DNA from 3 places in the Ureibacillus sp. FSL K6-0165 genome. Region 1 is predicted to be linked to each of the others. Evidence: riboswitches for the same ligand, from Rfam matches in the RefSeq annotation. Region 1 holds a riboswitch; each other region holds the start of a gene.
What was found. A riboswitch is a leader RNA that binds a small molecule or an ion and turns the genes downstream of it on or off. The one in region 1 is predicted to bind lysine.
Positions count from the first base shown of each region.

Region 2: another riboswitch for lysine. It lies ahead of NST00_RS08790 (aspartate kinase); the one in region 1 lies ahead of dapA (4-hydroxy-tetrahydrodipicolinate synthase).
Region 3: another riboswitch for lysine. It lies ahead of NST00_RS11315 (transporter substrate-binding domain-containing protein); the one in region 1 lies ahead of dapA (4-hydroxy-tetrahydrodipicolinate synthase).

Region 1 is NZ_JBBOQS010000001.1:1,168,360-1,172,652, forward strand. It holds gene NST00_RS05755 (arsenic transporter) at 1-635, opposite strand, end outside; gene dapA (4-hydroxy-tetrahydrodipicolinate synthase) at 832-1,719, opposite strand; lysine riboswitch at 1,827-2,005, opposite strand; gene NST00_RS05765 (DHH family phosphoesterase) at 2,257-3,435, shown strand; gene NST00_RS05770 (restriction endonuclease) at 3,512-4,177, opposite strand.
Region 2 is NZ_JBBOQS010000001.1:1,759,364-1,763,656, reverse strand. It holds gene NST00_RS08795 (YslB family protein) at 261-677, shown strand; gene NST00_RS08790 (aspartate kinase) at 698-1,924, opposite strand; lysine riboswitch at 2,046-2,230, opposite strand; gene uvrC (excinuclease ABC subunit UvrC) at 2,268-4,055, opposite strand; gene trxA (thioredoxin) at 4,203-4,293, opposite strand, start outside.
Region 3 is NZ_JBBOQS010000001.1:2,266,109-2,270,401, forward strand. It holds gene NST00_RS11310 (amino acid ABC transporter permease) at 1-671, opposite strand, end outside; gene NST00_RS11315 (transporter substrate-binding domain-containing protein) at 803-1,666, opposite strand; lysine riboswitch at 1,770-1,947, opposite strand; gene odhB (2-oxoglutarate dehydrogenase complex dihydrolipoyllysine-residue succinyltransferase) at 2,082-3,329, opposite strand; gene NST00_RS11325 (2-oxoglutarate dehydrogenase E1 component) at 3,388-4,293, opposite strand, start outside.

The DNA of each region.
Region 1 (4,293 bases):
ATTACATCATACTTTGATGGAATAGATTTCTGGAAGTATAAAAATAGAACGATAATGGTTGCTATTAATGAAAAGAAATTAGGAATAATCATTCGTAAAGAGTATTCCATAAAGCTGATTCCAAAAAAATCTGCTGCGATTACGTTTACTAAGTTACTTATTAAAAAAGGGAGGGAAGTAGTGTCAGCTATAAAACCACTAGCCATAATAAAAGGGAAAATCATTTTCTCATTAAAATTTAAATTTCGAACCATTGCAAGAACAATAGGGGTCAAAATTAATGCTGCACCATCATTTGAAAAGAAGGCTGAAACAAAAGCTCCAAGAACTGTAACGTAAATGAACATTCTAATACCGTTCCCTTTTGCTATGCGAGCCATGTGCAGTGCAGACCATTCAAATAAACCAATTTGATCCAATATTAAGGAAATGATTATAATCGCAATAAATAATAATGTCGCATTCCAAGTAATGTTTACAACTTCAAAGACGTCATTAATATCCACTACTCCAACAATCAATGCAACTATTGCGCCACAGCAGGCTGACCAACCGATATTGATATTTTTTGGTTGGCGAATTACGAGTATGAGCGTGATGATAAATATTAAAATGGCTAATAGTAAATTGAGCAAAATCATATCCTCCAACAAAGTTGAATTGTGACATATTGAAGATAAAAAAATAAGCACTTATGAATTTAGTTAAATGCCTAAAATTCACAAATGCTATTATATCACTATTCATTTTCCTATCGAATATTTTATTTACTTTTCCACCAAGTATTATTTATCAAAATAAAAACCTGCCATTTTCATGGCAGGAGAATATTTATGAAATCAATTGTAATTGTGTATTTCTTAATAAATAATCTAGCATTTTTTGTTGCTCTTCGTTTAATGGCACTAGTGGAAGACGAACACCACCAACTGTTATGCCTTTCATATTTAATGCTGCCTTAACAGGAGCAGGATTTGGTGCAATGAACATCGCTTTCATAATTGGTAACAGGTTTCGATGTTCTTTTGCAGCTTCTTGAATATTTCCAATGAAGAAATTTTTAATCATAGATTGCATTTCATTGCCGATAATATGAGAAGCAACGGAAATTACTCCTGTACCACCAATTGCTAATGTTGGTAATGTTAAGCTATCATCCCCGCTATATAGTGAGAAATGATTTGGCGTGTTTTCGATAATTTGTGCCATTGCATCTAAATTTCCACTTGCCTCTTTAATTGCAACAATATTCGGTATTTTCGCAAGACGAACTACCGTATCAACGGATAAATTGACGACACTACGGCCAGGAATGTTATAGAGTATAATTGGCAGTTTTGTATTTTGTGCAATTGCTTTAAAGTGTTCATACATTCCTTCTTGGTTTGGCTTATTGTAGTATGGAGTTACAAGCATGATGCCATCCACCTCGGCATCTTCTGCTTTTTTAGTAAGCTCAATGGAAGCTCTCGTATTATAAGAGCCCGTACCTGCAATTACAGGAACTCTACCATTTACAGTCTTCACAGTAAATTTAAACAGTTCTACTTTTTCTTCATCTGTTAAAGTAGGAGATTCTCCAGTTGTACCACATACCACTAATCCGTCTGTACCGTTTGCAATTAAATGTTGAATTAGAATTTCCGTAGCCTCAAAATCTACGTCACCATTTTTGTCAAATGGCGTTACCATTGCTGTTAATACTCTTCCGAAATTCATTCTTCTCCACATCCTTTTCAATGTTTTTTAATGGAGAAGGGCAATTTCTTTATAAACGCAAAAAGCAACAACGAAGAGCCTCGTTGTTGCAAAAAGGAAGATTTTTTGCGTAAGATAGCCCTCCATATAGTTTCCTATATGACAGTCCTACACTTATTCAATGCAGAACCAGCCCCTAGAAAAATGAGTTTCTAGAGACTTCGGCAAATCCCCCTTTCCACAATTATCATTGGACCTCATTATCCTCAAACTGTGTACTCTTGGTTTTTGCGCCTCTATCCTTACTTCAAAGCAATATTGAAATAAGTCGATGGATAATTGTATATAATTGTAGCTCCTTTTATTTGGAAAAGCAATAACAATTAAGTATTTAAATATCATTTATGATTGAATTTTATACAATATGCAGAAAAATTTTGAATTTTCAATCGAAAATTTTGTTAAATTGAAAATTTAAAAGGAATTCTAACTTCTTTGCAATAATAATGCTGTTATTTTTATAAAAAGCATCCATACTACTTTCTGAGGTGAAATAGAATGTATAAATTGCTGTCCCACAATGATTTAGATGGAGTTGGATGTGGCATTTTAGCGAAACTTGCCTTTGGACAAGATGTAAAAGTCCGATATAATTCAATTGCTTCACTTGAACGGGAAATTGAATACTTTTTAGAAAATGATTTGCCTGATACTTTTTTATTTATTACAGATTTATCACCTAGTGAAGAAAATGAAAAAAGATTAAATGCACATTTTAAACAATATAAAAATATTCAACTTATTGATCATCATAAAACAGCGTTGCATTTTAATGAATATGATTGGGGAACGGTATTAGTCGAAAATGAGGAAGGGAAGCTAGAAAGTGCAACTTCATTATTTTATCAGTTTTTAGTTGCAAACGAGTTATTAAAGCCAACAGAGGCAATTGATGAATTTGTGAAGCTCGTAAGACAATATGATACTTGGGAGTGGGAAAAAAACGATAATCATAAAGCCCATTTCTTAAATTCATTGTTTTTCTTAGTGTCCATCGATGAATTTGAAGAAACGATGATTGACAGACTAACTTCTTCTGAACACTTCGATTTTGATGAATTTGAAAAAAAGCTGTTGAATATGGAAGAAGATCGGATAGAACGATATATTCGTCGCAAAAAAAGAGAGGTAGTGCAAATAAAAAATGATGAGTATTTTGCTGGAGTTGTGTATGCGGAATCTTATCATTCAGAATTAGGAAACGAATTAAGTAAAGAACATCCTCATCTTGACTATATCGCTATATTGAATATGGGAAGTAAAAAAATTTCTTTCCGCACTATTCATGACCATGTGGATGTTTCGGAAATCGCAGCAGTGTATGGCGGAGGAGGACATCAAAAGGCAGCGGGTTGTAACTTAACAGAGGAAACATATCAAATATTTGTACAAAATACTTTTCAGCTTGATCCAATGCCTCAAGATGCGAAATATAATCGGTATAATGTAAAGGAATCTTCTTTTGGTACGATGTATGCTGATGCCGATGATAACAATTATTTTATATTACAAAAAGATGGCGTTTGGATGATTGAAAAATCAGAACAATTAATAGAAACAACTTTTGCAAGTTTTGAAGAAGCAGAAAAATATTTAAAAAGGATGTATGAAGCCTATCTAGTACGTGATGAAGTGTTTGTTGAGTATTTAATGAATCGAGTAAAAAAAGAACATTAGAAGTAGATGATTGAAATATTTTTTATGAATGCAAAATTCGCTAGCTCCTTTCAATTTAGCTAGCGAATTCTTATTATTATTTATGTTGTGATAAATATAATGCGGTTTGGAAAACGAACTTTTTATTTTCATCCTGCATCATATTTATTAATTCATCGTGATCAATTAAAAGTATATGGTTTAAGGAAGAAAACTTTTTGGCAGATGGTGTAAAAGATTGATTTGTAATAATCATTGCGCCATCTGCACTGTATGTTTTTATATTGACAGCAACTTGTTGAACCTTTCGGATGTCAACTGCATTTGCCCCTTTTATAATCTGTACTATATATTTTCTCGTACCTTTCCATAAAATAAGATCCACATTGAAAGTTTCAATGTCCTTTGTAATAAGTGCTACGTAACGATGTTTTTCAAAAAGTTTTTTTAATAGATGGATGTACTCCGTTTCTGGCAAATTATTCAATTGTATAAGTTCTTTCTGTAAAAGATCGTTGTCAGTGTGAACGGTTTTTATTAAATGCAATGTACGATTAATTAAATAAAAAATAAAACGAAAACTTGAAGTTCTAAAAGGCTTGTAGAATATCACCAAAGTAATGAAAATCATGAAATACAATTTAATATCATATACATTTAGTTCAATAGAAATCAAACTGAATAATGTGATAACAATACCAAAACTGAACATCAAAATCATTAAAAATTCAATTACTTTGCTTTCAAATTTTCTTTCTTTCATCTACATTCATTCCTTGTTTTTTATATTATTTTTAACTTTTGGAGCTGAATATATTCTAAAAAAGGATGAGAATTAAAAACAGAATATTTGATAATCATCCTAATATTTGTGTATGA
Region 2 (4,293 bases), 590 kb from region 1:
GTCAATAAGTCGTCACAAATTGTAAACGCTTTATGCATTGACTGTTTTATTCATAATGGTACAATATTATGACAAGTTCATTGTACCCCCACGAACTATTACCGTCAAGGTTAGTTGTGCATATTTATTTTCCGAAATTTGTCTAATATTCGCTACAAAACCTTCTATTTTTTCTCTATTATGTTATTTTTCTCTATTTTAACTTTTTTCAAATTCTCTGTTGTTAAAAAAGAAAAATTCTAGAAAGAGGTTCTTATTATATGTCATTGTCGAAAGATTCGTTTCCTTTATTTGGATACGAACTGCTAAGAGATTATTTAGTGCCATCCATTTTAGGAAAGCATGAAAAAGATATTCTATATTGGGCAGGAAAAGATTTAGCTCGCAAATTTCCATGCACCGATATTCCTTTAATCATTTCCTTTTTTAAAGATGCCGGATGGGGTGATCTTACCCTTGAAAAAGAAATGAAAGACGGATTTGTGTTTAGTTTGACGAATGAACCGGAGTTGCTAAAGATTAATGAAAGAAATTTTCGCTTAGAAGCTGGCTTCATTGCCGAACAAATCCAAAACTTTAAAGGTGTTTTGACGGAATGCTATGAAGAGAAAAAAGAAAAACAACTAGAAGTAATTTTTACAGTAAAGATGGATTTAAAAGAAAAAATTGAACGCTAAGGGGCTTTATTCGCCCCTTTTTATACCCATTCCTCAGCAAGATTAAATTCATCATGCAGTGCATTTGCTGCACGAATCATATCATCTTGTGGCACAACGACAGATACTTTAATTTCAGATGTAGAAACCATTTTAACAGGGATATTTTCTTGACATAAGCGTGCGAACATGCGGCCTGCTACCCCTGGATTGGAAACCATGCCCGAACCCACGATTGACACTTTCGCTAAACCAACTTCAAAATCAGCAAATTGAAAACCTAACTCCTCTTTATGTTCTTCAAGCACTTTTACCGCATTTGTTAAATCCTCTTTTACAATTGAAAACGATATTGTCGGTTTTACTTCACTCATCACAGATTGTACAATAATATCTACGTTGACATGATGCTTTGCTAGGGTATTAAACAAGTTGGCAAGGGAAGATTTTTCTAGTAATTCATATCCAACAGTAAAGCGGATAATATCTGATTCATAGGCGACACCACGAACAATTAAATTTCTCTCCATTTCAATCTCTCCCTTAATCAATGTACCTCGAAGATTTTTCGTACTCGAACGAACAACAATTGGTATATCAAATTTTTTTGCTAATTCGACCGCTCTCGGATGAACAATTTTCGAACCTAAATAAGATAATTCTAACATCTCATCATATGTAATATCTTTCAATTTACGAGCCTGTTGAACTACATTAGGATCCCCTGTATATACCCCATCAAGATCCGTATAGATTTCCACACGTTCTGCATCAATGCTTTTTGCAATCGCTACCGCTGTTGCATCAGTCCCTCCAGCTCCGAGAAGGGTGATGTTGCCCTCATCATCAACACCTTGTCCGCCCGCGACTATGATTATTTCGCCTTTTTTAAACCGTTCAATAATGACATTACCATCGACTTGATGTATGCGAGCATTTCCTGCTAATTTTCGTGTTGTTTTCATTCCAAGTTGCCAGCCTGTAAGGGAAACAGCTCTAAATCCTCTTTTTTGAATGGCGATGGAAAGCAAACTGCTAGCAATTTGATTATTGGTAGAATGGATTGCGTCTAACTCTCTTTCGGATGGTGCATCCGATAAAGAGTAAATAATTTTTTCCAAACCCTCATTTACAGGTGGAGAGGATGGAACGACTGCTACTACATTGCGTCCAAACTTCTTCTCTTCGATGAGTCTTTTTGCTATTTCTCCAATGTTTTCAGGTGATGCTAGATTCCATTCATCCAACTTCACTACAATATTAATCATCGCTACACTCCCCTTATTTTCACAAGCCATGAAATGAAGTTTCCGAATCTTATATAATTAAAGAAAAAAGCAACTCTTCACAAAGGATGGTGAAAAGCTGCCTCAATTTTCAGAAAACACTTTATGAGATAGCTCTCCAGAACCATTTAGATTCTGACAATCTTGCATTTCTTCAATGCAAAACCAGCCAGTAAACTGGAACAAGCAAATTTACCGCTTCGGCAATCTCCCCTTTCCCTAACCTTCTTCAGACTTGTTCCTCTCCTCCAGTTAGGTACTCATGAATCTCGCACCTCTATCTATATCTAAACTTATTTACTTTTAAAATTACATTATCATACAGTTATTCCTTTGACAATGTGTCATTATGGAAATACTGATAGATTGTTTCTGCAACCACTTTTGGCATTTTCGCTTCCATTAATTCTTCCACAGAAGCTTGTTTGATTTTTTTCACTGAACCAAAATGACTCAGTAATTGTTTCTTCCGTTTTGGACCGATTCCTTCAATTTCATCAAGGACAGAGCGTAAAGCGTTCGTTTGATGTTGTTGCCGCAAAAATGTAATAGCGAAGCGATGGACTTCATCTTGTATTCGCTGAAGCAAGTAAAAAGCATCACTTGTTTTTTTCAGTGGAATCGACATAGGTGGTTCCCCGTATAATAGTTCAGATGTTCGATGCTTCTCATCTTTTGCAAGTCCTGCAATGGGAATTGATAATCCAAGCTCATCTTCCAACACTTCTCGTGCAACTTCAATTTGCCCTTTACCACCGTCAACAATAATTAGATCAGGAAGTGGCAATTGTTCTTTTAATACACGGGTATAGCGCCTGCGAATCACCTCTTGCATCGCTCCATAGTCGTCATGTTTCGCCGTATTTTTTAATTTATATTTGCGATATTCTTTTTTTGCCGGCTTTCCATTAATAAATACGACCATTGCGCTAACAGGATCTGCTCCATGCATGTGGCTGTTATCAAAGGCTTCAATTCTATAAGGCGTTTCAATATTTAGAGCCTCACCTAATTGTTGACAAGCGCCAATTGTCCTCTCTTCCTGGCGTTCAATTAATTGGAATTTTTCTTCGATTGCAAGCATTGCATTTTTCTTTGCTAAATCCACCAGTTCTTTTTTTGTGCCACGTTTTGGCACCAATACTCTTATATTTAATAATTTTTCTAAAATGCTTTTATCAATTGTTTCTGGAATCAATATTTCTTTTGGCTTTAAATGTTCTGTATCATAGAAACGCCCTACAAAAGTTAAAAATTCCTCTTCCGGATCACGGTAAATAGGAAATACAGAAACATCTCTTTCAATTAATTTTCCTTGTCGAACGAAAAAGACTTGAACACACATCCACCCTTTTTCAACTGCATATCCAAATACGTCCCGGTTCGTTTGGTCTCCTGAAACGATTTTTTGCTTTTCCATAACCGTTTCGATATATTGAATTTGATCTCGATATTCCTTTGCTCTTTCAAATTCAAGCTTTTCCGCAGCCTCCATCATTTTTTTCTCTAATTCTTTTTTTACTTGTTCATGGCCGCCATTTAAGAATTTTATGATTTCATTTGTCATTTCTTCAAAAATTTTCGGATCTATATCTTTAACACATGGAGCTAAACATTGCCCCAAATGATAATACAAACAAACTCGATCTGGCAGTCGGTTGCATTTTCTTAATGGATAGATGCGGTTGAGGAGCTTCTTTGTTTCATTCGCGGCAGATACATTCGGATAAGGTCCAAAATATTTAGCTTTGTCTTTTTTCACTTTTCTTGTCGTAATAATTCTTGGATAAATTTCATTGGTAATTTTAATATAAGGATAACTCTTGTCATCCTTTAACATTACGTTATATTTTGGATCATATTGTTTGATTAAATTGAGCTCCAAAATTAAAGCCTCTAAATCACTTGAAGTAACAATATATTCAAAATCTTCTATTTCACTAACTAGCAGTTGAGTTTTACCATCATGGGAACCAGTAAAATAGGATCGAACTCTATTTTTTAAGACTTTTGCCTTTCCGACGTAAATAACCGTTCCTTGTCGGTCTTTCATTAAGTAGCATCCAGGCAAATCTGGTAACAGCGCCAATTTATTTTGAATTGTTTCATTCATGGAGTATCACCTTACATTTAATCAACCTACTTTAACTCTATTATACGAATATCTTAAAGCAAAAATCGATAAGTTTTCTTTTAAATCAATAATCATATCCAAAATAAAAAATCGAGCACAAACAAATTCTTTGTGCTCGGTTGAATATTATTTATTGTTGTTGATGAATTCAACTAATGCTTCTTTTGGTTGGAAGCCAACAGTTTTTGCAATTAATTGGCCATCTTTAAATAAAAGC
Region 3 (4,293 bases), 1.1 Mb from region 1:
TCAAACCAAAGAAGAATACGAGTTACAGTGAATGTCATAATGAAGTACAATACGCAGGCAATTAAGAATGCTTCTGCATAACGATATGTACTACCCGCAACAGAGTTCGTTGTAAAGAATAATTCAACTACACTAATGACACTTAGTACAGAAGAGTCCTTTATATTCATAACGAGCTGGTTACCAGTCGCTGGTAAAATATTTCGAGCTACTTGAGGAAGGATAATATAGAACATTGTTTGAAAATGATTCATACCAATCGCTTCACTGGCCTCGTATTGTCCTTTATCGATTGAAACAATTCCACCTCGCACATACTCTGCCATATAAGCACCTGTATTTAAGCTGATAACAATTAAACCAGCAACAAAGCGATTTAATTGAATATCAATGGCATAGAGTCCGTAGAACACAACCATCGCTTGTACCATCATTGGAGTGCCACGGAATAGTTCAACATAGCAAGTTAGTATAAAATTAATAGTTTTTAATGCATATGTTTTAAAGGATTTTTTTTGCAATGGAATCGTGTGCATAACCCCGATGAAAAATCCGATAATCGCACCAAAAATCGTACCTAATATCGCAAGAATTAATGCAATCCATGCTCCTCGCAAAAACAAATCCCAGTTATTCTGAAAAATATTCCAAACTGTTTCTAAGAAAGACATAAAGAAATCCCCTTATTGTTTTTTTGTTCGCACTTAGAAGAATTAAAGTTAAGCACAGTAAATAACTTTACAGGGAAGGAAAATGGAAAAAGGTTGTCTTATAGAGAATCTCAAGACAACCTTTCACCACACTATTGTTGTGATGGTTGATTTTTAATAGCTTCTTCCATGATTTGATGACGTTCATCTTCCGTAATACCAGCTAAAATTTCGTTAATTTTATCTTTTAAGTCCGAACCTTTTTTCAAGCCAACAGCGATTGCTGTATCAGATTCATCAGCCTCAAATCCGTCTTCTGGAACAATGTAAGTAAATCCTTCAATTGCTGCCTCAGCAGACATCCCTTCTGGACGTTCTGAAATATAAGCATCAATTGCACCAGAAGATAATTGGATTCGCATTTGGCCAAAATCTGTAGCTGGTACTTGTTTATTAACGCCAGTCATTTGATCGATTACTTTGTAGTGAGTAGTACCTTGTTGTGCTGTTACTTTAGCCCCTTCAAAATCATGAATCGATTTTGCATTTGCATATGGACCATCTTTTTTCACAACAATTACGAAATCACTCGTATAATAGTTGTCTGTAAAATCGATTACTTCCATGCGTTCAGGAGTAGGTGACATACCCGCAATAACTGCATCAATTGCACCAGATTGTAATGATGGAATTAAACCATCCCAGTCAGTTTTTACAATTTGAAGCTCCATCCCTAATCCTTCAGCAATACGTTTTGCGATTTGAACATCGTAACCGTTTGCAAACTCTTTAGAATCTGCAATAGGAACTGCTCCATTTGAGTCATCTTTTTGAGACCAGTTAAATGGTGCATAAGCAGCTTCCATACCTACTCTTAATACACTTTTTGACTCGGATGAAGATTCTGAATCTTTTTGTGATTCTCCACCTGTTGATTCTTTGTTTCCTGAACCACATGCTGCAAGAACGAGAACCGTCATCATGGTTATGAAAAGTAGCAATAATTTCTTTTTCATCTTAATTCCCCCTGTCTCTGTTTAGCTTAGCTTCACAAATAAAAAGCGACCTAAGAAGAACTTAAGGTCGCATCAATTTGTTAGACTAATACCTCTAGTTCCACTTTGGAATAGCACACCTTACATATAAACATGTAAGACAGTGTTACAGTTATTCACTGTAACCCCAGCATAGTTATCTGAGCAAATAACTACACTTCGGCGATATTTCCTTCTTTCCCACTTCTTCACTCGCTCAAGCTCCATGAGAAACTAATAAATACCGCGCCTCTACCCTACCAAGTGAGGCTAGAATATTCAATTGTTAAGAGAAGCATAACCTAAATGGTGTTTACTTGTCAATAACAAATAGGAAAAGTTTAATAGTACCAAATATACTCCCCAAAAATAGTTGGGGAGTATATTATACATTTTCTTATGAATTTAGAAGTAAATCTTCAGGATTTTCGATTAATTCTTTAACTGTTTTTAAGAATCCAACTGAATCTTTACCATCAATGATTCGATGATCGTATGAAAGTGCCACATACATCATTGGACGAATTTCAACTTGGCCGTTTACAGCTACTGGACGGTTTACAATTGAGTGCATACCAAGGATACCTGCTTGCGTACCATTGATAATCGGTGTTGAAGCTAATGAACCAAAGATACCGCCATTTGTAATTGTAAATGTTCCGCCTTGTAAATCAGAAATTGCTAATTTCTTTTCACGTGCTTTTTGAGCAAGTTCTGCAATTTCTCTTTCAATTTCAGCGAAGTTTTTGCGATCTGCATCACGTACAACTGGAACTACTAAACCTTCTTCTGTAGATACCGCAATACCGATATCATAAATGTTAAATTTATGAATTTCATCGCCAACAATTTGTGCATTTACATAAGGGTATTTTTTCAATGCAGCAACTACTGCTTTTGTGAAGAATGACATGAATCCAAGTTTAATACCATTCTCATTCACAAATTGCTCTTGCTTACGTTTACGTAATTCCATTACATTTGTCATGTCAATTTCGTTGAATGTTGTTAACATTGCCGTATTTTGTTTAACTTCAAGAAGACGTTTTGCAATTGTTTGACGTCGACGGCTCATTCTTTCAACTGTAACGCGAGATTCATCTACAGTTACAGCAGGTGCTACAGGTTGTGCTGCTTGCACTGGTTGTGCTGGTTTAGCAGCATGAGCAGCAACATCTTGTACACGAACTCGGCCTTGTGGGTCTACTGGTGAAATTGCTGCTAAATCAATGCCTTTTTCACGAGCAAGTTTACGTGCAGCTGGTGAAGCTACTACGCGCTCATTAGATGTTTCCTCAACAACCGGTGCAGCTTGTGCTGGTTGTGCTTGAGGAGCTTGTGGTTGTTCCTCTTTAACCGCTTCTTTTGCAGGTTCTGCTTGAGGTGCTGGAGTAGGTTCAGCTCCACCTTCAACAGGCTCAACGATCGCAATTGTTTGGCCAACTAATACTGTATCGCCTTCTTCAGCTAAAATTTGAGTTAATACTCCTGCTTCTTCAGAAATAATTTCTGCATTTACTTTATCTGTTTCTAATTCAACAATGAATTCGCCTTTCTCAACGCGATCTCCAACTTTTTTCACCCATTGTGCAATTGTACCTTCCGTAATCGATTCTGCTAATTCAGGGACTTTAATTTCAGCCACTTTTTATATCCTCCTTTAATTCTCAACACTGTTAAATCTTAACGTAAATTATGCAAGATTACAAATCTGCTAAAGCGTCGTTAATTACTTTAGCTTGAGCAACTTTATGTGAGTCCATGTCACCTTCTGAAGTAGAAGACATTTCTGGACGTCCAACATAACGTACTTTTTTGCCTTCAGCTAATTCAAATAAGTATTCTAAGGCAAATTTCCAAGGACCTTGGTTTCTAGGTTCCTCTTGTACCCAAACAATTTCTTTCGCGTTAGGGTATCTCGCAATGATTTCAGAAAGTTTTTCCATCGGGAATGGATATAATTGTTCAATGCGAAGGATGTGAAGTTTTTCGAATCCTTCACCGTCTTTAATTGCTTCTGCTAAGTCAATTGTCACTTTACCAGAAGCTAAAATAATGCGTTCCACTTTTTTAGGATTTTGTCCGAGTCCTGGTTGTTCAATGACTTCCTCGAATTTTCCTTCAGATAATTGCTCTAATGTAGCTGCAGCTAATGGATGACGCAATAATGATTTTGGTGTTGCAACTACTAATGGACGCACTCCTTCAGTTCCAAGCATTTTCGCTTGTCGACGTAATAAGTGGAAGTAGTTTCCGGCATTTGAACAGTTTGCAACAATCCAGTTATTTTCAGCACATAATTGCAAGTAACGTTCAATGCGTGCTGCAGAGTGTTCTGGACCCTGTCCTTCCATACCATTTGGTAATAAAAGAACTAATCCAGATTTAAGACCCCATTTAGAACGAGCAGCTGTAATGAAGTTATCAAACATTACTTGAGCCATATTTGCGAAGTCCCCGAATTGTGCTTCCCAAATTGTTAATGCTTTCTCATTTTCCAGGTTATAACCATATTCATAACCTACGATTGCCGCTTCTGTTAATGGAGAATTGAATACACTAAAGGAAGCTTTAGCTCCTGAAATATTGTGTAATGGCGTCCATTCAGA